3 regions of the Cytobacillus sp. Bva_UNVM-123 genome follow, and region 2 is predicted to be linked to each of the others. Evidence: riboswitches for the same ligand, from Rfam matches in the RefSeq annotation. Region 2 holds a riboswitch; each other region holds the start of a gene.
What was found. Region 2 has a riboswitch for S-adenosylmethionine ahead of KDN24_RS02845 (cyclase family protein). Riboswitches for the same ligand answer to the same signal wherever they lie in the genome.

Region 1 (7,637 bases), 1.8 Mb from region 2:
ACATTTTGACTGCAATTTCTCGGAATTTTGTCCTTCAACTTCACTTTGAAGGACATTTTGTCTGCAGTTCTACGGAATTTTGTCCTTCAGCTTTACTTTGAAGGACATTTGCCTACAGTTCCATTGAGATTTATAAATGAATCAATTTAAACATACTCTGAACCATAGAGCGAAATAGGTTCATGATAAATCGGATGCTGAAATTGTACTTGAAAAGGCCGTTCTCCTCTTGTATTGAGAGTATGATAAACAATTCCTTTTTCGGATAAAGGCTCACAAAAGAAAATGTTTGTATTTCCAATACGAACCCCTGCCATTTTTGACATTAAACTATTGTTAATCGGAGCATGAATACTGTCTAAATTAAACAGCCGTGACCAATCTTCCGCTGTATTCTCACAATTTTTAGCAGCAAAATAAATGGCTTTGAGATCATTATTTTCTAATTTCCGATCAATCATTCCTTTTGCTTTCATTTCTGCATATCTTTCGACATCATTCTGCTCCCACTCAATAAAAAAAGGATACAGCAATGGGATCGATTGTCTTACAAATAACATTTTCCATTTTAGCACAGAGCCATCCTCTCTTTTTCTGCTGCCATTAAAGATTGGTAAAGTCTTACAACCTTTCTCCTCAAGATTCCTTTTAACTTCCACAATATCTGTTGTTCTAAAGCATATTTGTGCAATACCTTCTCCCTTAGGTAAATCAGAAACTAATTGTGAAACAAGCGGATTATCAGAATTATTTGCAGACATCATATCGTTGATGCTTAAAAATTCAATGTAGGATGAATGGAAATAGAGCAAGCTATTGAATGTACCCCATTGCTCATGATTCCCACCCATTACAGCTTTATAGCCAAATGTTTTCCACATATTTACCGCTTCTATTGGATGATTATTCATAAAATGAACAACATGGTCTAACTTTACTTCCATTTACCTCCACTCCTTACCTATCCCAAAATAAGTAAATATCCATATCATTATCATACAAATTCAATTTAATTTCGTCTATTATTCACGACTTTTTTTAAATTAGGGTTTTCAAAATGAGTAAAAACGTTTAAAATGGAATGAATAAAGAGAATATTCAATCCATTACTAGGAGGAATGCTACATGAAAATCATGAGTAATGAACAGTTGGTCGTCTCGTATCGTGATGCATTAAAGTCTGGTTCGGAGAAAGAATGGATTAGGATATTGAAAACAGAAATTACCAAACGTGGATTAAAGCCTTTTAAAAAGTAGTAATAACGTCGTAACTAAATATGAATGATTAAAATGAATGATTAAATGCGGAGTGATTCGATCACTCCGCACTTTTTATTTTATGCTTCGAATAATAAAGATTCTGGGTCTTCTATTAATTCTTTTATGTGGCTAAGAAATGTAACAGCTTCTTTTCCGTCAACAATTCGATGATCATATGATAGTGCAATATACATCATTGGTCGATTTTCAATTTTATCTTCATCGATGGCAATCGGGCGAATTTTTATCGAATGCATCCCAAGTATCCCGACTTGTGGTCCATTCAAAATAGGCGTAGATAATAATGAACCGAAAACACCACCATTTGTAATCGTAAACGTTCCGCCCTGTAAGTCTTGTAAGGAAAGTTTATTATTTCTTGCTTTATTTGCGAGCTCTAAAATATCTTTTTCGATTTCAGCAAAGTTTTTGCGATCCGCACCTCTCACGACTGGTACGACTAGACCTTCATGAGCAGATACGGCAATCCCAATATCATAAAACTTTTTAATGACAATTTCATCACCTTGAATTTCAGCATTTAATAACGGGGATCTTTTCAATGCCGCAACAACAGCCTTTGTGAAAAATGACATAAATCCAAGCTTAACATCATTTTCTTCAAAAAATTTGTCCTTTCTACGTTTCCGAAGATTCATCACGTTTGTCATATCAACTTCATTGAACGTTGTTAACATTGCTGTTGTTTGCTTCACTTCAAGCAAGCGATTTGCAATCGTTTGGCGCCGACGTGACATTCGTATACGCTCTACCATTTCATTATCTTGTTTAGCTGGCTCTCCTACTAAAGGGGCATTTGCATTTGGTAAGTTAACAGCTTTCTTCTCTGGATTATATAATGAAACATCTTGTGCGCGCACTCTACCAAGCGGATCATTTGTCGGGACTTCGGTTAAGTTTATTCCTTTTTCTCTCGCAATTTTTCTTGCTGCTGGTGAAGCAATTGGGCGCTGTTGCTTTTGTGCATTTTCAACTTTTAAAGGTACTTGTTGCTCAACTACTTTAGGTTCCTCTTCTACAACAATCGATTCATCAATGGTAGGAGTGCTAACTTGCTGTGCATTTTCATCAATGACAGCAATGCTTTCTCCAACATTTACAGTATCGCCTTCCTGCACCATTATTTCATTTAAAACACCACTGTATTCAGAGATAATCTCCACATTTACCTTATCTGTCTCAAGCTCAACAAGATAATCACCTTTATTAATTTGATCACCTTTATTTTTAAGCCATTTAGCAATTGTTCCTTCAGTTATCGATTCTGCAAGCTCAGGCACTTTTATTTCAGCCATATTCATTTCCTCCATCTTACTTAATCGTAAAAACTTCTTCAATAATACGTGCTTGTTCTTTCTTATGAACGTTCGGATCTCCTTCAGCAGGGCTCGAGCGACGACGTCTTCCACTATAAAGAACTTCTACACCTGCTGGTGCAATATGTTTCAGCCTTGGTTCAACAAAATTCCAAGCACCCATGTTTTTCGGTTCCTCTTGTACCCATATTATTTCCTGTAAGTTTGGAAAACGTCGAACAATTTGCGAAATAACCTCTAATGGAAATGGATAAATTTCTTCAACTCGTAATATGTGAAACCAATCTTTGTTTTCAATATTTTTTAGACTTTCAGCTAAATCAATTGTCATTTTTCCAGTAGCTAAAATGATCCGGGTTACTTTTTCAGTTGCTAGACCTAGTCCACTTTGTTCTATAACGGGTTGAAACTCACCTTCACTTAATTCCATTCCAGCCGAAGCGACAAGTGGATGGCGCAATAAACTTTTCGGTGACATGATAATAAGTGGGCGCACTTCTTCATGATTAAGAATGGCTGCCTGTCTTCGTAAAATATGAAAATACTGTGCAGATGATGATAAATTAGCTACTGTCCAGTTGTTTTCTGCTGCTAAGCTTAAAAATCTTTCAAGTCGCGCGCTTGAATGCTCTGGACCTTGACCTTCATAACCATGTGGTAGCAGCATGACTAGACCCGACTTTTGTCCCCATTTCGCCCTACCTGCACTAATAAATTGATCAAATATTACTTGAGCAGAGTTTGCAAAATCTCCATATTGCGCTTCCCAAATGACCAATGTTTCTGGAGCAAATACATTATATCCATATTCAAATCCAAGAACAGCGGCTTCAGATAAAGGACTATTATGGATAGCAAACGAGGCTTTTGCAGATGAAAGTATATGCAAGGGTGAATATGATTTTCCAGTATGACTATCATGAAGAACAATATTCCGCTGTGCAAATGTCCCCCTTTCAGAATCTTGACCCGTTAAACGGATAGGTGTTCCGTCTGATAAGATCGATGCAAATGCTATCGTCTCAGCCAATCCCCAATCAATTCTTCCATCTTCCTCAAAAGCAGACAATCTTCGTTTTAAAATTTTTTCAAGCTTAGTAAAAACATTAAAATCATCTGGCCATTGTAAAAGCTCTTCATTGATTGCTTTTAATCTCTCCATTGGTACAGCCGTTTTTATTTTTTGAAAGCCTTTTTCGATAAATTCAGGTGGACCTAATAATTCAATATTCTTTTTATGGTTTACAACCTTTTCATAAGAGCTTTTAAGTTTTTCATTTACAAATGCGTCAACTTCTTCTAAATCATCATCCGATAATATGGATGCACTTATTAATTTTCGCCCGTACAAATCCTTTACTGTTTTATGTTCATGAATAATCTTGTACATTAATGGATTAGTAGTCATCGGTTCATCCATTTCATTATGACCAAATCTACGGTAGCCAATTAGATCGATAAGAAAATCCTTTTTATACTTCGATCTATATTCACATGCTAATCTTGCTGCAGCGATACATGCTTCAGGATCATCCGCATTCACATGCAAAATCGGAATTTCATACCCTTTTGCTAGATCGCTTGAATATCTTGTAGAACGAGAATCAAATGATTCCGTCGTGAAACCAATCGTATTATTCGCAATAATATGAATCGATCCACCTGTATTATACCCTTCTAATTGGCCAAGATTTAATGTTTCAGCTACTATTCCTTGCCCTGGAAATGCCGCATCCCCATGTATTAAGATTGAAAGGGCAGAATCAGGACTTCTTTCCGGATACCCTTTTTCATTTCGAGTATCTTGGGCAGCTCTCGTAAATCCTTCCACAACTGGACTAACAAATTCAAGATGACTAGGATTATTTGCAAGGGTTAAACGAGTTATCGTCGTATTTTTGTCTTTAATTTGTTTGTCAAGACCAAGATGATATTTCACGTCTCCTGTCCACCCATAATTAATTCCAATAGAGCCCTCAGATGGAACAAGCTCTTTATTAGGTGCATGCTGAAATTCAGAAAAAATCATCTCATATGGTTTACTAAGCACATGGGCAAGTACATTTAAACGGCCGCGATGAGCCATTCCAATATTTATCGTTTTTGCCCCATTTGCAACTGAATTTGAAATAATTTCATCAAGCATTGGAACCATCGAATCGAGACCTTCAATCGAAAATCGTTTTTGCCCAACAAATGTTCGATGAAGAAATTTTTCAAAGCCCTCTACTTCTGTTAGTCTTTGAAAGAGCATTTTCTTTTCTTCATTTTTTAAAGAAAGATGAAGATTACCTGATTCGATTTTCCTTCTAAGCCATTCTTTTTCTTGCTCGTCATAAACATGATGAAATTCAAAAGCAATGGTACCCATATAGACCTTTTTTAAATGTTCAATTGCCTCTAGACCATTTCTTAATGGAACATGGGCATTTTTACAAATAAATTCGGCCGGTACAGCCAATAGATCCTCCACTGTTAAGCGATAACTTGTTAAATCAAATAACTTCTGCTCTTGTTTAACATTTCCTAATGGATAAATATTAGCTGATAAATGACCATATGCACGAATATTATCAGCATAGCGAATGGCTGCTAAAATCTTTTCTAAATGATTAGAATTTGTCACAGGTTCACGAACCGCAGTACGGCTATTTTCCGTTTCCATCAAAGGAGAACCAGTTGCTTCGAAATACGCTCTAATTTCCGGATCGATTGAATCAGGATCAGCTAAAAAGTTTTCATATAATTCAATGACATAGCCAAGGTTCGGGCCATGAAAGCCTTGCGTATAAGACTTCTCGAAAATCTTCGGCTTTTTCATCGAAAAACCCCCATCATTATTAGTATTACTTATTCATTATCCTCTCCAAAATCATTACATTCATAAATCTTATTTTGGAATAATAAATTAGGTTAAAAAATTTTTTCACTGCCATTCTATCATGTTCAAGTAAGATGTTAAAGGTTTTAACTATGTTCATAGTGAAAATTAATTTATTTACCCTAATTTAGTTTACATAATATTTTTATGTTCAACTCAATACTTGTATTTCTTAAAATTATTTGAATAATGTTAAAAATCATTGACTTTTAAACATATATTAGTGTAAAGTTTAGAGAAAAATTGAAAAGCTTTCTTATCAAGAGAGGTCGAGGGTTAGGCCCTATGACGCCTCAGCAACCATCAATCGAAATTAGATTGAAAAGGTGCTAATTCCTACAAGTTTACTTAAAAACTTGAAAGATAAGAAGAATGACTAATTAATGGTGAAAGTCTTCTTCTTATAGAAGGCTTTTTTTGTTGGCAAAAATAATTAAAGGGGTGCAAATAATGCATAAAATAGACACGATTCTTACTCAAATTGGAAATCGAAGTGAAACTAAAACAGGATCTGTCAATCCACCAGTCTATTTTTCAACTGCCTATCGCCATGAAGGGATTGGCAGATCCACTGGTTTTGATTATATCCGAACAGGAAATCCTACAAGACTTTTACTTGAAAATGCCATAGCTGAACTTGAGGCTGGGGATCAAGGCTATGCCTGCAGTTCTGGAATGGCGGCTATCCTTACTGTTCTATCACTCTTCCAATCAGGGGATGAATTTTTAGTTTCGAAAGATTTATATGGAGGGACATATCGACTTTTCGAACAAGGCTTTAAAAAATGGGGGCTACATTGTAGATACATTCAATCCCTGTCAGCTGAAAGATTGGAAAAGGAAATTTCCCCTCAAACAAAGGCTATTTTCATTGAAACCCCTACTAATCCATTAATGGAACAAACAAATATTGCAGAAGTAGCGAAAATCGCGAAGCAATACAATCTTTTGCTAATCGTTGATAATACATTTTATACCCCACTGCTGCAACAGCCATTAAAGCTTGGAGCAGATATCGTCGTCCATAGTGCAACGAAATATTTAGGTGGCCATAATGATGTGTTAGCCGGTTTAATCGTTGCGAAAGGAAAAGAATTATGTGATTGTATAGCGCTCCATCATAATTCTTCTGGTGCTGTTTTAAGTCCATTCGATTCATGGCTCCTTATTAGGGGGATGAAAACCCTCTCGCTACGGATGGAACGTCATGAGAAAAATGCGAAGGAAATTGTAACATTTTTAACGAACCATGAGGCCGTTACAGATGTTTTATATCCTGGTCGCGGCGGAATGATTTCTTTTCGAATAAAACATGAAAGTTGGGTAAATAAATTTTTGCAGAGCCTTTCCCTTATCACTTTCGCCGAAAGCCTCGGCGGTGTAGAAAGCTTTATTACATACCCTGCTACACAAACACATGCTGATATTCCAGAGCATATTCGAATTGAAACAGGTGTTTGTAATCGATTATTACGTTTTTCGGTTGGGATTGAAAATAGCGAGGATATCATTCATGACTTACAATATGCTTTTGCAGCGGCATTGAAGGAGGTCCATCAATGAATTTCTTGGATAGACTAAAAAATGAAATATTAATTGCTGATGGTGCAATGGGTACCCTTCTCTATTCTTATGGAACAGGCAGCTGTTTTGAACAATTAAATCTTTCACATGCTGAACAAATTCAACAAATTCATGAAGCTTATATAGAAGCTGGTGCGGATATCATTCAAACAAATACTTATGCAGCCAATTATTTAAAGCTACAAAGATATGGACTTGAAGATAGTGTGAAGGAAATTAATACTGCTGCCGTAAAAAATGCGCGAAAAGCTGTTAAAGGATCAACATTTGTTGCAGGAACAATTGGTGGTGTTCGTGGCATTAAACCAAATATGGTTGCAATTGATGAAATTAAACGAAGCTTTCGTGAACAGTTATACTGCCTCTTACTTGAAGGGGTTGATATCCTTCTCTTTGAAACGTTTTACGACTTGGAAGAGCTTGAGCATGTATTAACAATTGCGCGAAAAGAGACTACATTACCAATAATTGCTCAAGTCTCGCTTCATGAAATCGGAATTCTGCAAAATCAAACACCCTTGACAGAAGCATTTAACAAACTTGAAGCACTTGGGGCTGATGTTGTTGGCATTAAT
Region 2 (7,637 bases):
TAGGAAAGTTTAAGTTTGTTAACGTACTTAAGTGAAATGAAGTTCAAATAATATTAGCATTTATCACACCGCATAAGAAAAGCTAGAGTATTTGCCGAAAGGACTTGGCAAATGCCAAGTTTTTCTAATATAAAAGGAGGAAGAATCAATGGAGCAAAAGGAAACAGCGACAATGCGTGAAAAAAGAGTCCTACATTTTTGGGAGGAGCAGCATATTTTTCAAAAATCGATTGAGAATAGAGAAAATGCTGAGTCCTCTGTTTTCTATGAAGGGCCGCCAACAGCAAATGGCCTTCCTCACGTTGGCCATGCTCTTGGCAGAACAATTAAAGACATTATTGCTCGTTATCATACGATGCAAGGCAAGCAGGTGATTCGGAAAGCAGGCTGGGATACACATGGATTGCCTGTTGAATTAGGAGTGGAGAAGGCTTTAGGCATCTCGGGAAAGCAGGAGATCGAGGAGTACGGGGTAGAGGCTTTTATTAAAAAATGTAAGGAAAGTGTCTTTTCCTATGAACAGCAATGGCGGGAGTTTACAAATGCTTTAGGCTATTGGGTTGATATGGATAATCCTTATATGACAATGAGTAATGATTATATTGAATCTGTCTGGCATATCCTCGGAACGATTCATGACAAAGGCTGGCTCTATAAAGGGCATCGTGTATCACCTTACTGTCCGAGCTGCCAAACGTCATTAAGCTCCCATGAGGTCGCCCAAGGTTATAAAGATGTAAAGGATTTAAGTGCTACGGTCAAATTTAAGCTGAAAGATAAAGCGAATGAATATGTGTTAGGCTGGACGACAACTCCTTGGACGCTGCCTGCCAATGTAGCACTAGCCGTAAATAAAGATTTCGATTATGTAAAGGTGAAAGTAAAGGACGACATCTATATTGTCTCAGCCTCAAGAACGAAGCATATTTTTTCTGGAGATGGTGAGATTGTCGAGACAGTGAAAGGGAAGGAATTAATCGGACTCGCTTATGAGCCTCCCTTCCAATTTATTGAAGTAGAAAAAGGGCATTACATTGTCAGCGCTAGCTTCGTAACCGAAGAGAGTGGAACAGGAATTGTCCATATCGCACCAGCTTACGGGGAAGATGATTATCGTCTCGTTCAAGAACATAATCTCAGTTTCGTAAATGTTGTTGATGAAAGAGGAAAATATATAGATGTTGTGACTCCCCTCGCAGGAAAGTTTGTGAAAGATTGTGATGTCGAAATTATTAAGCTGCTTCATGAAAAAGGGCTGTTATTCCATAAAGAACGATATGAACATTCTTATCCACATTGCTGGAGATGTGACACTCCATTGCTCTATTATGCAACTGACAGCTGGTTCATTAAAACAACTGCTCTAAAGGATGAGTTTATTGCCAAGAACCAGCAGGTAAACTGGTTTCCAGACCATATTAAAAATGGACGCTTCGGCAACTTTCTTGAAGGGTTAGTCGATTGGAATATTAGTCGAAACCGCTTTTGGGGAACTCCTTTAAATGTATGGATATGCTCCTCTTGTCAAAAAGAATACGCACCAAAAAGCATGCATGAATTAAAGGAGTTAGCCGCAAAACCTTTCATGGATCTTGAGCTTCATAAGCCATATGTCGACGAAGTTACCCTACATTGTCCTTCATGTAGCGGAGTGATGCATCGAACTTCTGAGGTTATCGATGTATGGTTTGACAGTGGCTCAATGCCATTTGCCCAATATCATACTCCATTTGAAAACAATGATGTTTTGAACAATCAATTTCCTGCGGACGTTGTGGTCGAAGGCATTGATCAAACCCGTGGCTGGTTTTACTCATTGCTTGCAGTCTCTATTTTATATACAGGGAGAGCTCCTTACAAAAATGTACTCGCTACAGGACATGTCCTTGATGAGCATGGACAAAAAATGTCAAAGAGTAAAGGAAATGCCCTCAATCCTGTTGAGCTAATTAAAACATACGGTGCAGATGCACTTAGATGGGCGCTTGTCGAGGATAGTGCCCCATGGAATCAGAAAAGATTTTCAGAACGAAATGTTCAAGAGGCAAAGTCCAAGCTAGTTGATACAATGATAAGTTTATTTTATTTTTATCAGCTTTATGCAGAGATTGATGAGTTCAACCCACATGCAAGTAAAGGGATCAAGCTCTCCATAATGGATGAATGGGTCCTTTCTCGATTGGCTACTACAGCAAAACAAATGAAAAAAGAATTGAATGAGTATCAGCTAACAAATGCAGCAAGATTAGCTGGGCAGCTAGTTGAAGAAATAAGCAATTGGTATATTAGAAGAAATCGCGAACGATTTTGGAGTGAAGGGATGACTGAAGATAAAGCTGCTGCTTTTCATACTTTGTATACGCTGCTTACGAATATATCAAAGCTGTTAGCACCGTTTATCCCATTTACAACAGATGCGATTTACTATTCCTTAGAAGGTGAAAGTGTTCATTTAGCTGATTACCCTAATCTGAATGAAGAGTTAATCAAGCCATTACTCGAAGAACAAATGCAGGCCGTCTTAGAGATTGTCGAATTAGGACGCAGTGTACGCCATAGTGAGCAGCTAAAAACGAAGCAGCCGTTAGCTAAAATGATCATGATTTCTAATTTCTTGGATCATGATACACTAGTACCTTTTGAGGAAATTATTAAAGATGAGCTAAATGTTAAATCTTTGGAGTGGGCGGATTCCTCTAATCATTTAATTGACCACCAACTCAAACTAAATTTTAAAACAGCTGGTCCTAAACTTGGAAAACATGTAAATAATGCTAATCAACTTCTCCAAAATGCTTCACCTGAGAAAATTGATGATTTTCTAGTGAACAGAGCCTTAACCTTACAATTAGAAAATGGAGAGACCGTAAAGTTAGAAGAAGAAGATATACTTGTACAGAAAAAGACCGCATTGCAAGGTTTCTCAGAAGCAGCAAATCAAGCTTTTACCGTATTTTTAGACACAACTTTAACAGATCATTTGGTACAGGAAGGACTTGTTAGAGATTTTATCCGGACAGTTCAAGATATTCGCAAGAAAAGAAATTTACCTGTAGACAAACGCATTTTCCTATATGTATCTGCCTCGAATGAATTCATTGAAATCATGAAACAATTCGATTCCTTAATAAGAAAAGGCATTTTATTAAATGATATTTTTTATGAAAAAACGAAAGACATGGAGACATTATTGATTGGGGAGTATGAGGTTTTTATCGATATGCTATGACATAGAAAAACTGGTTTGTATTAAACAGACCAGTTTTTCTATTTTATTAACTTTTATCATTAGCATTCTTCAATTTTTCTGCTTTCAGGTGCCCATGTTTCATTTTAATACTGATAATATTCACGAAGCTTATCAATTTCTGAAAAATAAGGGCATTGAAATTGTAAATCACCTTGAGGATAATGGGCATTATTTTACTATTAAAGATCCGTATGGAAATATATTGATGATTTGCCAAATATAAATATAAGAGCTCAAAAAAAAGCTAAGAGGATCGCATCGTAATGATACAGGAGCCAATTCGGAATAGGAAGAGAGGCTACCTTACAAGTTGCTATTGAAGGCCATACTATGATTAAGGCTTATCGAAACATGGAGTTAGGGTGTAAAGCACAAAAAGAAGGTATCGATTTTATCCTCTAAATTACTCCCAACTTTTAATAAGGGATCGTTCTTTATTCTTAATTTGAATGATTTAGCCTAATAAGAGTTGACAGTTCTTTAATTTTTCATTAAAGTTGCATTAGGTAAACTTTATTTACCTAGAGAAATAAATAATTGGAGGTGATAGCTTGTCTTCGTTTACTTTACCAAGTCTTGGCTATGCTTATGATGAACTAGAGCCTTATATTGATGCTCGTACATTGGAAATTCATCATAGTAAACATCACGCGACCTATGTAAACAATCTTAATGTCGCATTGGAAAACTATGAAGAGCTAAAGTCAAGGCCGCTTGAAGGATTATTAAAGAATCTTGAGCAATTGCCTGTCGAGGTAAAAACAGCAGTGCAAAATAACGGTGGAGGCCATTATTGTCATAGCCTCTTTTGGGAAGTCATGAGCCCAAAAGGCGGTGGAGAACCGACTGCTGATATTGCAAAAGCCATTGATCATTATTTCCAAACATTCGATCGATTTCAGGATGAATTATCAAAGGCTGCAATTGGAAGGTTTGGGAGTGGATATGGATGGCTTGTCCTTGATGGTGAAGACCTATCGGTCATCAGCACTCCGAACCAAGATACTCCTCTGAAAGATGACTTAATTCCCCTCCTTGTCATTGATGTGTGGGAGCATGCTTATTACTTAAAGTATCAAAATCGCCGTCCTGAATTTGTTACCAACTGGTGGAACCTAGTGAATTGGGACACAGTTAATGAGCAATATTTGAAAGCGTTAATGGAGAATGCTGTGCAATCTAAGTAAGTCTTATTTATTCGTAGCATAAGGTAATTGTGGTAATTATCGCGTATGGAATTTGTGGTAAGTTCCATACAAATTTTTTAGCTTTTGGTTAACTGTATAACCAAAAGCTCTTTTTGTTTTTTAGGATTGACTACGATCAAGATACAGGATAGAATAAACATTAAATTAAATATTTGTAATTTTCTTATCAAGAGAGGTTGAGGGACTGGCCCTTTGAAGCCTCAGCAACAGACTTATAACTTCGCCAAGGCGTTGTTTAGCAGTACTGTGCTAATTCCAGAAGCAAAATGCTTGAAGATAAGAAGGGATAATCGTAGCGGTGCTATAACCTCTTCTTATTTTTAAGAAGAGGTTTTTTTAATTAAATCAAAAGGAGAATGTATGATGACGAACGAATTAATCAATGCCATTAACGTGTTAAAAGAAAAACGCTGGGTTGACTTGACCCATACTTTTGGACCGGATTCCCCACACTTTTCAGCTTTCGAGTCAGCAGAATTTAAAACACTTTTTACCCATGAAGACGGATTTTTTGCACAAAGCTTTACATTCCCTGGACAGTACGGAACACATATTGACGCACCCATTCATTTCGTTCGAAATACCCGATATTTAGATGAAATTGAATTGAAAGAACTCGTTTTACCACTCGTAGTGATTGATAAGTCAAAAGAAGCGGAAATTGATCATAATTTCACCTTATCAGTGAATGATATTTTGGACTTTGAAAAAGAGCATGGTCAAATAGAGGCAGGTACTTTCGTTGCCTTGCGAACAGACTGGAGTAAACGCTGGCCAAACAAGGACGCTTTCAATAATAAAGATGCAGATGGAAATAATCATGCACCAGGTTGGTCTTTTTCCGCTCTGAGATTTTTATTCGAGGAAAGAAAAATTAAAGCCGTAGGGCATGAAACCTTTGATACAGATCCAAGTATTGATTATCAAAGAAATGGTTCGCTCATTGGAGAATACTACGTACTTGAACAAAATACATATCAAGTAGAGCTTCTAACAAACTTAGATCAAGTCCCCCCTAAAGGTGCCGTTATTCTCAATATTGTTCCGAAGCCTGAAAAAGCTTCAGGGTTTCCAGTAAGATCATTCGCCATTCTCCCTTAAGAAAATATTAAGAAGAGCACAAATCTCCTCATGATTTGTGCCCCTTCTTGCGAAATTATTTTTTCTTTACTTTTCAGGAACTAACTCTATTGTCGTTACACTGACTCCTAATTGTGTCAAAGCATGAGCTAATATTCCCATGCCAGCTCCTAATTCTAGCATTTTATGAAATTCTCTTCCGACTTGCTCTATTATTTCTTCTGCCTGAATAGTAAGCTCACGTTCCATCTCACTATCTATCCTAAGGTTCAACATTTCAAATTGATTTTTATAAAAATCTTTTACCCATGATTGGCTCATTATTTATTCCTCCTAGTCATCGTTTCATCTATGACAAAAGAAGAATAAAATTCAGAATCCCCATAAACGTCGCTCCTTTCCAATCATTAATCTTCTTTACTTCTCTTTCTCTCTTCGTATTGAAACTCCATTTCAAACTCTGGATGGTCTTTATCAAAATCTAGCATTTCACAACCGATCTTTTTATAAAATTGGATTGCATCCTTGCTTGAATTCCATTGAAGCCAACTCGTATTTCTTTTTCGACACCATGTATACACATGCTCCATTATTTTTTTCGCAATTCCCTTTTCTCGGAAAGCCGAATCTACAAATAAATCATGTAACCGACATGTTTTTTTACCTGTGCGGAGATGAAAACCAAAGTCTTGTGCGAGGCAATACCCGACAATTATTTCATCGACCATTGCAATTAGAATGAAGTAATCTTTATTTTTTATACTATTATTGAAGCGCTCATTTAACCCTTCTTCTAATACAAGTCCCATTTTCATGAATAACGGTTGCAAATTTTCGTAATCAGTTAATTGTGCTTCTCGATAAATAATTATTTTACATCACCCGTCATTTTTCAATTTTAGCTCATTAAATTTCTACAGTAGTATAAAATCTTTCCATTTGATTCCAATTAAATTGAAATTCACACACCACATAAGTTTATTTTTCAGTAATGATAGCTCTCAATCACATTCAAAAAATGGGCAAGTGCTTTAGATTGGTATTCATCTTTTCGGTATAAAAACAATGTTGGGATAAGCGATTGTTTTTCGTGAATTCGGTGGTATTGAATTTGGTGATATTTAGCCTGTTTCTTCACCACAGATAATGGAAGTAAACTCGCTCCTAGCCCTGCAGATACACAGCCTAAAAGTCCATCCAGTGTACCAAGTTCCATTACTTTTCTCGGAATAATTCCATCCATTTGCAGCCATTGCTCAAATAATGCTCTGTAGGAGCAGCCATTTCGAAAAACAATTAATGTACAGTCTGCTAAATTTTCCAATGAATGAATAGGAGCATGCATGAATGAGGTGACTAACACTAGTTCTTCGACAATGAGCTTTGTAGATTGTAGATGAGAATGAGAGATTGGCCCTGCCACAAAGGCGCCATCTAATTCATAGTCTTCTACCTTTTTTATGTTTTCTCTTGTCGGGCCAGTAGAAATCACAATATCTACATCAGGATTTTCCATATGAAACTTTGTTAATAATGGTGGAAGGTGAATCGCAGCAGTCGTTTCCATTGAGCCTATTCGTAATGGACCGCTCGCTTTTTCACTGTCCCCCATCATTTTCAACGTATCTTCGTAGAGCTGAATCATTTTATTCACTTCTTCAAATAATAATTCACCCTTCGGTGTCAAAGTAATCCCGCGATTATGGCGGTAAAACAATTGAGTATTATAGAGCTTTTCCAAGCTTTGAATTTTCATCGTAATATTTGATTGTGCATAGTTCAGCTCTAATGCCGCCTTCGATAAGCTCCCATTTTTTACAACACTTTTAAAAGCATATAAATCATGGATGTTCAATTTCTCCACCTCTTGCCATCAATAATATTGATATCAATTATAACATTTATGTATTTCTCCTGATACCAAACTTACTAGTAAAATTAGTGTATCGACTATCTGCTTCACCTTTATTTTTGAAATCTTAACTAAGGGGTGGAAGATGAATACAAAATCCAATCCATATGTTATTGGAGGCATTCTCGCTTTAATCATTGCAATGGGCATTGGGAGATTTTCCTATACCGTTATTCTTCCTTTTATG
Region 3 (7,637 bases), 1.5 Mb from region 2:
GTGCGCCATCAACAACCATTATCGCACCATGCTCATGAGCTATTTTGGCAATATCCTTTATAGGGTTTATGACACCTAATACATTTGATACATGTACGATTGAAACGATTTTCGTATGATTCGTAATCGTCTCTTTCACATCATCAAGAGATATCGTTCCATCCTCTTGAAGTGGCAAATATTTAAGAATTGCTCCTGTATGTTTCGCCACTTGTTGCCAAGGAATAATATTACTATGATGCTCCATATATGAAATGACAATTTCGTCGCCTTCTTTTAAGTTCTCCCGAGCATAGCTTGTCGCAACTGTATTTAAGGCTGTTGTCGTTCCTCTTGTAAAAATAACTTCTTCCGTTGATTTAGCATTAATAAATTTACGTACTTTTTCTCTTGCACCTTCATAGTTGTCTGTCGCCCGTGTTCCTAGCGTATGAACACCTCTATGAACATTCGAGTTATATTCACGATAATATTTATCGACTGCCTCAATTACTTGTATAGGCTTTTGGGATGTTGCCGCACTGTCTAAATAAACAAGTGGGTGCCCATTGACTTCTTGATGTAAGATTGGAAACAATTGGCGAATTCCTTTAATGTCCATTATCTTACTTTCCTTTCAATTACTTCAACGAGTTGTTTCTTAACTCCTTCGATTGGAAGTGCATTAACAACTGGAGCAAGGAATCCGTGAATAACTAGACGTTCTGCTTCCGCCTTCGGAATTCCTCTACTCATTAAGTAATAAAGCTGGAGCGGATCTACACGGCCAACTGAAGCTGCATGGCCTGCTGTTACATCATCTTCATCAATTAATAAAATCGGATTTGCATCTCCACGTGCTTTTTCATTAAGCATAAGAACACGTGATGTTTGCTCAGCATTCGATTTTGTCGCACCATGTTCAATTTTTCCGATTCCATTAAAAATAGATGTAGCGGAATCCTTCATGACACCATGCTTCAAAATATGACCTTCTGTATTCTTTCCGAAGTGAACGACACTTGTTGTAAAGTTCTGTGTTTGATCGCCTCGGCCAACGACAACGGTTTTTGAAATTCCGAAAGAACCATCGCCCATTAAATTAGTCGTGTTCTCATAAACAGTGTCACTATCATTCATTAATCCAAGTGCCCATTCAATATGTGCATCTCTATCAGCAGTGCCTCGACGGTTTACATAGGCTGTAATTCCTTTTGCAAGTGTATCAACTGCACCAAATTGAATATTAGCATTTGCTTTTGCTATGACTTCTGTCACGATGTTAAATACACCGTTCGCAGATTCCATTGTTGAAACATAATTTTCCACATATGTGACAGAGCTATTTTCATCAGCAACGACAATCACATGGTTAAATAAATTCGTTTCTTCATTATCATGGATGTATATAGCTTGAATAGGATTTTTTACTTCTACATTTTTCGGAACATATAGGAAGGTGCCACCATTTAAGAAAGCTGCATGTAAAGCGGTTAAGCGATGCTCATCCACTTTTACGCCATCTTTCATGAAGTATTTCTGCAGTAGCTCTCCATGTTCTCTAGCTGCAGTGAAAATATCTGTAAAAATAACCCCTGTTTCTTGAAGCTCTTTTGAAACAGCCAAATAAGTCGGTCTGTTATTACGTTGAATATATAAATTTTGATCAGCAGCTTCGAGATTAACTAATGATTTAACTTCTTCAGGAAGTTCATTTAAAGAAGAAAAATCCTCGCTGCTAACAATATGTTTATCGAATTGAGTAAAATTCCATTTCGAAATATTTGTTTTGTCGGGCTTAGGCATTGGCAGATGGTCAGCTTTTTCAAGCGCATCAACACGAAGCTCTGTAAGCCATGCCGGTTCAGCCATGCTTTTTGAAAAGGAATTGATATATTCCTCTCCAAATGGAAGTTTTGTTTCTATTGACATAATGATCCTCCTAACAATTACGCTTCTTGACCAACTGTTTCATCTTCAATGCCAAGCTCTTGTTTAATCCAGTCATACCCTTCTGACTCTAAGCGCTGTGCAAGCTCAGGACCACCTGATTTTACAATGCGGCCTTGCATCATAACGTGCACATAGTCAGGAGTAATATAATTTAGAAGACGTTGATAGTGAGTAATAATTAAGCAGCCAAAGTCTTCTCCACGCATATCATTAATCCCTTTTGAAACGACCTTTAAGGCGTCAATATCTAGACCTGAATCAATTTCATCAAGAATAGCAATCTTCGGCTCGATCATCATAAGCTGTAAAATTTCATTGCGTTTTTTCTCTCCGCCTGAGAATCCTTCGTTCAAGTAGCGTTGTGCCATATCTTGATCCATCTCAAGGAAATCCATTTTGCTATCCATTTTTTTGATGAATTTCATTAATGAAATTTCATTACCTTCTTCAAGACGACTGTTGATGGCTGAACGTAAAAAGTCAGCATTTGTTACTCCAGTAATTTCGCTTGGATATTGCATTGCAAGGAATAGACCAGCACGTGCACGCTCATCAACTTCCATTTCTAGAACATCTTCTCCGTCTAAAATAACGGTTCCATCAGTTACTTCATACTTTGGGTGACCCATAATTGCAGAAGATAATGTAGATTTCCCTGTACCGTTTGGTCCCATAATGGCATGAATTTCTCCGCCTTTAATTTCAAGGTTCACACCTTTTAATATTTCTTTACCTTCAATCGAAACATGAAGATCATTGATCGTTAACTTAGAACCTGCCATAATAATACCTCCATCAATAAAAGAAGTTTTGTACATGCGACAAATATCGCAATCCTCTATTCTCATTTTATTCTCATTACAATCTTATAACAAATGAAATGTGATATCAACTCTTTCAGTCCTTTATCAAGCTTTTTATACTAAAATATATAATAAGTACTTCTGATTAATAAAATCACCGACGATGAAGCTTGAAAAATCAAAGTTTATCTATTCTAATACTACACTTCCCTATTATTTGAAAACAATGTCAACCACATTAGAATCCATGGCATTCAGGGCTAGAGCTTGTCCAGCCATTTAAATTGAAATATATAAAATGCTTATACAATAAAAAAAGGAATCATCATCGATGTCCCTTTTTCGCTTTTTTTAAGAATGTACTTTTCGCTCGAATTGAGCAACAATTTGCTGGCTTTTTAAATAATCTTGCTCACGTTTTTTTTCGATTAATAATCGAATATCTTGCTTTTGACAATACACTTGATAACCTACTCCATGGGCTCTATGCATTGCCTTTTCCATTTCGCCTGTATAATTAAGATGCAACTGGTTCAGAAAAACCAATCCCTTCGTCTTTGCGATTTAAATTACTTTTGCATTTTACACCGAAAATGGTCAAAATTCAAAGACGAAAAAGTGAAATTTTTTCTTTTTTTAAACGAATATTGCCGTTTAAAACGCTTACATCTATTATTTGCTTACAATCAGAAAAAAACGCTTATTTATGGTAGAAGTACAGAGCTTTAGAACCCCAATTATTATTTAATTTTTACATTATAATTCTTTACAAATATGCAAAAAAAGGGTATCCCAAAAATAAACACCCCAAAAGTCAGATTTTACTCTAACTTTTGGGGTGCAGTTCACTTTTAGGGACACCCTTTTTTATAAGATCCATTAACTTGACCGTTGATTTCCGTTTCAGGCGCTTCGCGCCTTCCACTACAATTAACTTAGTGCAAAAAATTAATTCTTCTTTCACTTCATCCAGGTGCCTGCCATCAAGTTTTTCTAATTAAAATGCAGGGACCACTGCACCATTATATTTTTCTTCAATAAAAGCTTTAATTTTATCAGAGTGAAGAACATCAATAAGTGCTTTGATTTCTTCACGGTTTTCATCACCCGCACGAACAGCGATAATATTCACGTATGGTGATTGGCTTCCTTCGATCGCGATTGAATCTTTTACTGGATTAATGCCAGCATCAATTGCATAGTTTGAGTTAATCACTACAGCATCGCCCTCATCATTATTATAAATTTGCGGTAATAAAGCTGGCTCATAATCTGCATCAAACTTTATCTTCTTCGGATTATCAACGATATCCTCAACTGTAGCACTTGCCTTATCTACTCCGTCTTTTAACTTAATAAGCCCTTCCGCTTCAAGAATGGCTAAAACACGACCATGGTCAGCGACAGAGTTACTTATAATAATATGTGCCCCTTCTGGAAGTTCACTTAAGCTTTTATACTTTTTAGAATATACGCCCATTGGTTCAATATGAACAGAGCCTGCATTGACGAAGTCATAGCCATTCTCTGCAATTTGACGTTCAAGATAAGGAATGTGTTGGAAATAGTTTGCATCTAATTCTTTCGATTCCAGTGCCTGATTTGGAAGCACATAATCTTGGAATGTAATGATCTCTAAATCAATTCCTTTTTCCTTCAATAGTGGTTTAGCTTCTTCAAGTATTTCAGCGTGTGGAACATTTGAAGCTCCAACCGTTAGCTTCGTAACTTCTGTTGTTTTGTCTTCCTCTTTTCCTGCATCACTCGCATTATTGCTTTCTTTTTCCTTTGCCGTTCCACATGCTGCAAGAACAAGGATAACTGTAAATGTTAATAAAAGGGATAACCATTTTTTCTTCATTTTGACCTCTCCTTATCGTTTATCTAATTTTGCTGTTATAAAATCACCAATAAATTGGATAATAAATACTATGATTAAAATGACAATGGTACAAACTAACGTGACATCAGTTCTAGTTCGTTGGAAGCCTTCAAGAAAGGCTAAACTTCCAAGTCCCCCAGCCCCGATAACACCTGCCATCGCCGTATAACCAACTAGTGCAATAGCAGTTACGGTAATTCCAGATACGAGGGCTGGCATCGATTCCGGCAAGAGAACTTTCCATATTATTGTTGTTGTCTTCGCGCCCATCGATTTCGCTGCTTCTAAAACACCTTTATCAATTTCCCTTAACGCAATCTCTACCATTCGTGCATAAAAGGGTGCAGCTCCGACAATTAATGCAGGAAGGGCAGCATTTTCCCCAATCATCGTTCCCACTAGAAGTTTAGTGAACGGAATTAAGAGAACAATTAAAATAAGGAAAGGAATCGACCTAAAAATATTTACAATTGCACTAATAATCTTATTAATTACTCCGTTTTCTAAAATATTTCCTTTTGATGTTAAAAATAATAATAACCCTAAGATAATTCCAAGTATAAATGTCGCAATGACTGAAATACTCGTCATATATAGTGTTTCGACCGTTGCTTCCCACATTTTCTCCCATTTCACATTTGGAAACCATTCATTAAGCATTCGGAATCACCTCCACTCCGACATGCTTAGAATGAATAAAGTCAATCGCTCTATTTATCTCTGCTTCTTCTCCGTCCAAATGGATGAATAATGAACCATATGATCCGTTTTGTGTTTGTGCTATTTTCCCATGAAGAATATTAACTGTAATCTTAAAATCTCTTATGAGCTGTGTAATTAACGGCTGCTCAACTGAATTTCCAATAAAGCTTAATTGTACGACTTGCCCATGTGGATATAATTTAAGAATTTGATCAATCGTATCCTTTGTTTCTTGAGGCTCAATTATTTGATGAACAAATCGTTTCGTAATATCTTGCTGAGGATTTTTAAAAACATCGATTACGGGACCAAGCTCCACAATTGTTCCTTCCTCCATTACTGCAACTCGGTGACATATTTTTCGAATTACTTGCATTTCATGTGTGATCAGGACAATGGTTAAACCTAATTGTTTATTAATATTAACTAATAGTTCAAGGATTGAATCCGTCGTTTCTGGGTCTAAAGCTGATGTTGCTTCATCACATAATAATACCTTCGGATTATTAGCAAGCGCCCTAGCAATCCCAACTCTTTGTTTTTGTCCCCCACTGAGCTGAGAAGGGTAAGCATCTTCTCGCCCTTCAAGGCCTACTAGTCTAATAAGTTCATCGACCCTTTGTGCTCTTTGTTTTTTCGGTATTCCTGCAATTTCTAAAGGAAAGGCAATATTTTGCCTTACCGTCCGTGACCAAAGTAAGTTAAAATGCTGAAAAATCATACTTATCTCTTGTCGAGCCTTTCTCAGCATATCCCCTTTAATTTTTGAGATTTCTTTATCAGCAACGATAATGGAGCCGTTCGTTGGTATTTCAAGTCCATTTAACATTCGAATTAATGTACTTTTCCCTGCACCGCTATACCCGATAACGCCAAATATTTCCCCTTTACTAATCTCAAGATTCACATTTTGTACAGCCTTAACTTGACCTTGTTTAGAAGAATACACTTTTTCGGCATCTTTTATTGAAATCATTATTTATACACCTTCTTCAACATCCGATTCGATACGATTTCAGTTATTTTTCCCTCTTATGAGAGGAATATAAAAAGCCTTTCCGACATGAGCAGAAAGGCATACAAATACATTGTCCTTTCTCTCATCTCCCAAAGCTATTATGCTTTGCGTGAATTGGCACCATTTCAACTTAATGACGGTTGCCGGGCTTCATAGGGCACTTCCCTCGACCTCTCTTGATAAGAGCATACATGACTATATTCAATTAACACTTTACATTGTTATACATAAAACATTTATGCTTACAATCGTATCATGGACATGAAAAAGGTGTCAATGGTAAAATTTCGTATGAGTAAAGCTTACATTTGCTTTTATTGATTAACTTTCAATGACGTTCTCCCTGTTGCCGCCTCAATTGCCTGTTCTAAATCATCAATTAAATCTTCAACATGCTCGATTCCAATTGACAGACGAATTAAATCTTCTGAAACTCCAGCTGCTTTTAATCCTTCAGCATCTAATTGTTGATGGGTTGTGCTTGCTGGGTGGATGACTAAGCTCTTTGCATCGCCAACATTGGCGACATGTGCCCATAGCTCTAGGTGATTGATAAAGCTTGCACCTGCTTCTCTTCCTCCTGTAATCCCAAAGACGACAATGGATCCTGCCCCTTTAGGCAAATATTTATCTACTAACGGCTTATCAGGTGATTGATCATGACCCGGATATAAAACCCATTCAACTGCTGGATGCGCCTCTAAATATTCAACAATTTTCTTCGTGTTTGCCACATGCTCCTTAATACGTACATGTAGAGTTTCGAGTCCGAGACTAAATTGGAATGCGTTTTGTGGGCTAAGGGCTGGACCTAAATCTCTTAGCAATTGAACTCTAGCCTTAATTATATAGGCGACAGGACCGAGAGCTTCACTATAAACAAGATTATGGTAGCTTGGATCTGGCTCTACAAATCCTGGGAACTTCGGTGAATTCCAATCGAATTTACCACCATCAACAATTACACCACCTAAAGTCGTTCCGTTACCAACAAGCCATTTTGTCGCTGAGTGAATGACAATGTCTGCACCATATTCAATTGGTCTGCATAAGTAAGGAGTTGCAAATGTATTATCAATTATTAATGGAATCCCATTTTCATGCGCGATTCCGGCAACCTTTTCAATATCAAGTACTTTAAGGCTTGGATTGCCAATTGTTTCAGCATAGACAGCTTTTGTTTTTTCTGTAATTGCTTTGCGGAAGTTTTCTGGGTCGTCTGGATTCACAAACTTCACCGTAATTCCGTACTTCGGAAGAGTTACCGCAAATAAGTTATATGTTCCTCCATATAAATTGG

Region 1: it holds a riboswitch for S-adenosylmethionine, as region 2 does, so the genes downstream of both, KDN24_RS11740 (methionine biosynthesis PLP-dependent protein) here and KDN24_RS02845 (cyclase family protein) in region 2, are expected to answer to the same signal.
Region 3: it holds a riboswitch for S-adenosylmethionine, as region 2 does, so the genes downstream of both, KDN24_RS21790 (methionine ABC transporter ATP-binding protein) here and KDN24_RS02845 (cyclase family protein) in region 2, are expected to answer to the same signal.

The regions. Positions count from the first base shown of each region.
Region 1 covers NZ_CM177772.1:2,361,409-2,369,045, reverse strand. Annotated here, with positions in the region: gene KDN24_RS11760 (VOC family protein) at 147-944, opposite strand; gene sda (sporulation histidine kinase inhibitor Sda) at 1,126-1,257, shown strand; gene odhB (2-oxoglutarate dehydrogenase complex dihydrolipoyllysine-residue succinyltransferase) at 1,338-2,576, opposite strand; gene sucA (2-oxoglutarate dehydrogenase E1 component) at 2,593-5,418, opposite strand; SAM riboswitch class I at 5,732-5,848, shown strand; gene KDN24_RS11740 (methionine biosynthesis PLP-dependent protein) at 5,929-7,041, shown strand; gene KDN24_RS11735 (bifunctional homocysteine S-methyltransferase/methylenetetrahydrofolate reductase) at 7,038-7,637, shown strand, end outside.
Region 2 covers NZ_CM177772.1:554,294-561,930, reverse strand. Annotated here, with positions in the region: gene ileS (isoleucine--tRNA ligase) at 149-3,229, shown strand; gene KDN24_RS02855 (VOC family protein) at 3,204-3,473, shown strand; gene KDN24_RS02850 (superoxide dismutase) at 3,802-4,437, shown strand; SAM riboswitch class I at 4,619-4,741, shown strand; gene KDN24_RS02845 (cyclase family protein) at 4,822-5,559, shown strand; gene KDN24_RS02840 (class I SAM-dependent methyltransferase) at 5,626-5,859, opposite strand; gene KDN24_RS02835 (GNAT family N-acetyltransferase) at 5,946-6,353, opposite strand; gene KDN24_RS02830 (LysR family transcriptional regulator) at 6,524-7,393, opposite strand; gene KDN24_RS02825 (YbfB/YjiJ family MFS transporter) at 7,536-7,637, shown strand, end outside.
Region 3 covers NZ_CM177772.1:4,233,921-4,241,557, forward strand. Annotated here, with positions in the region: gene KDN24_RS21760 (cysteine desulfurase) at 1-601, opposite strand, end outside; gene sufD (Fe-S cluster assembly protein SufD) at 601-1,911, opposite strand; gene sufC (Fe-S cluster assembly ATPase SufC) at 1,929-2,714, opposite strand; gene KDN24_RS21775 (YuzK family famiily protein) at 3,087-3,239, opposite strand; gene KDN24_RS21780 (MetQ/NlpA family ABC transporter substrate-binding protein) at 3,733-4,596, opposite strand; gene KDN24_RS21785 (methionine ABC transporter permease) at 4,609-5,277, opposite strand; gene KDN24_RS21790 (methionine ABC transporter ATP-binding protein) at 5,270-6,295, opposite strand; SAM riboswitch class I at 6,417-6,523, opposite strand; gene KDN24_RS21795 (O-acetylhomoserine aminocarboxypropyltransferase/cysteine synthase family protein) at 6,652-7,637, opposite strand, start outside.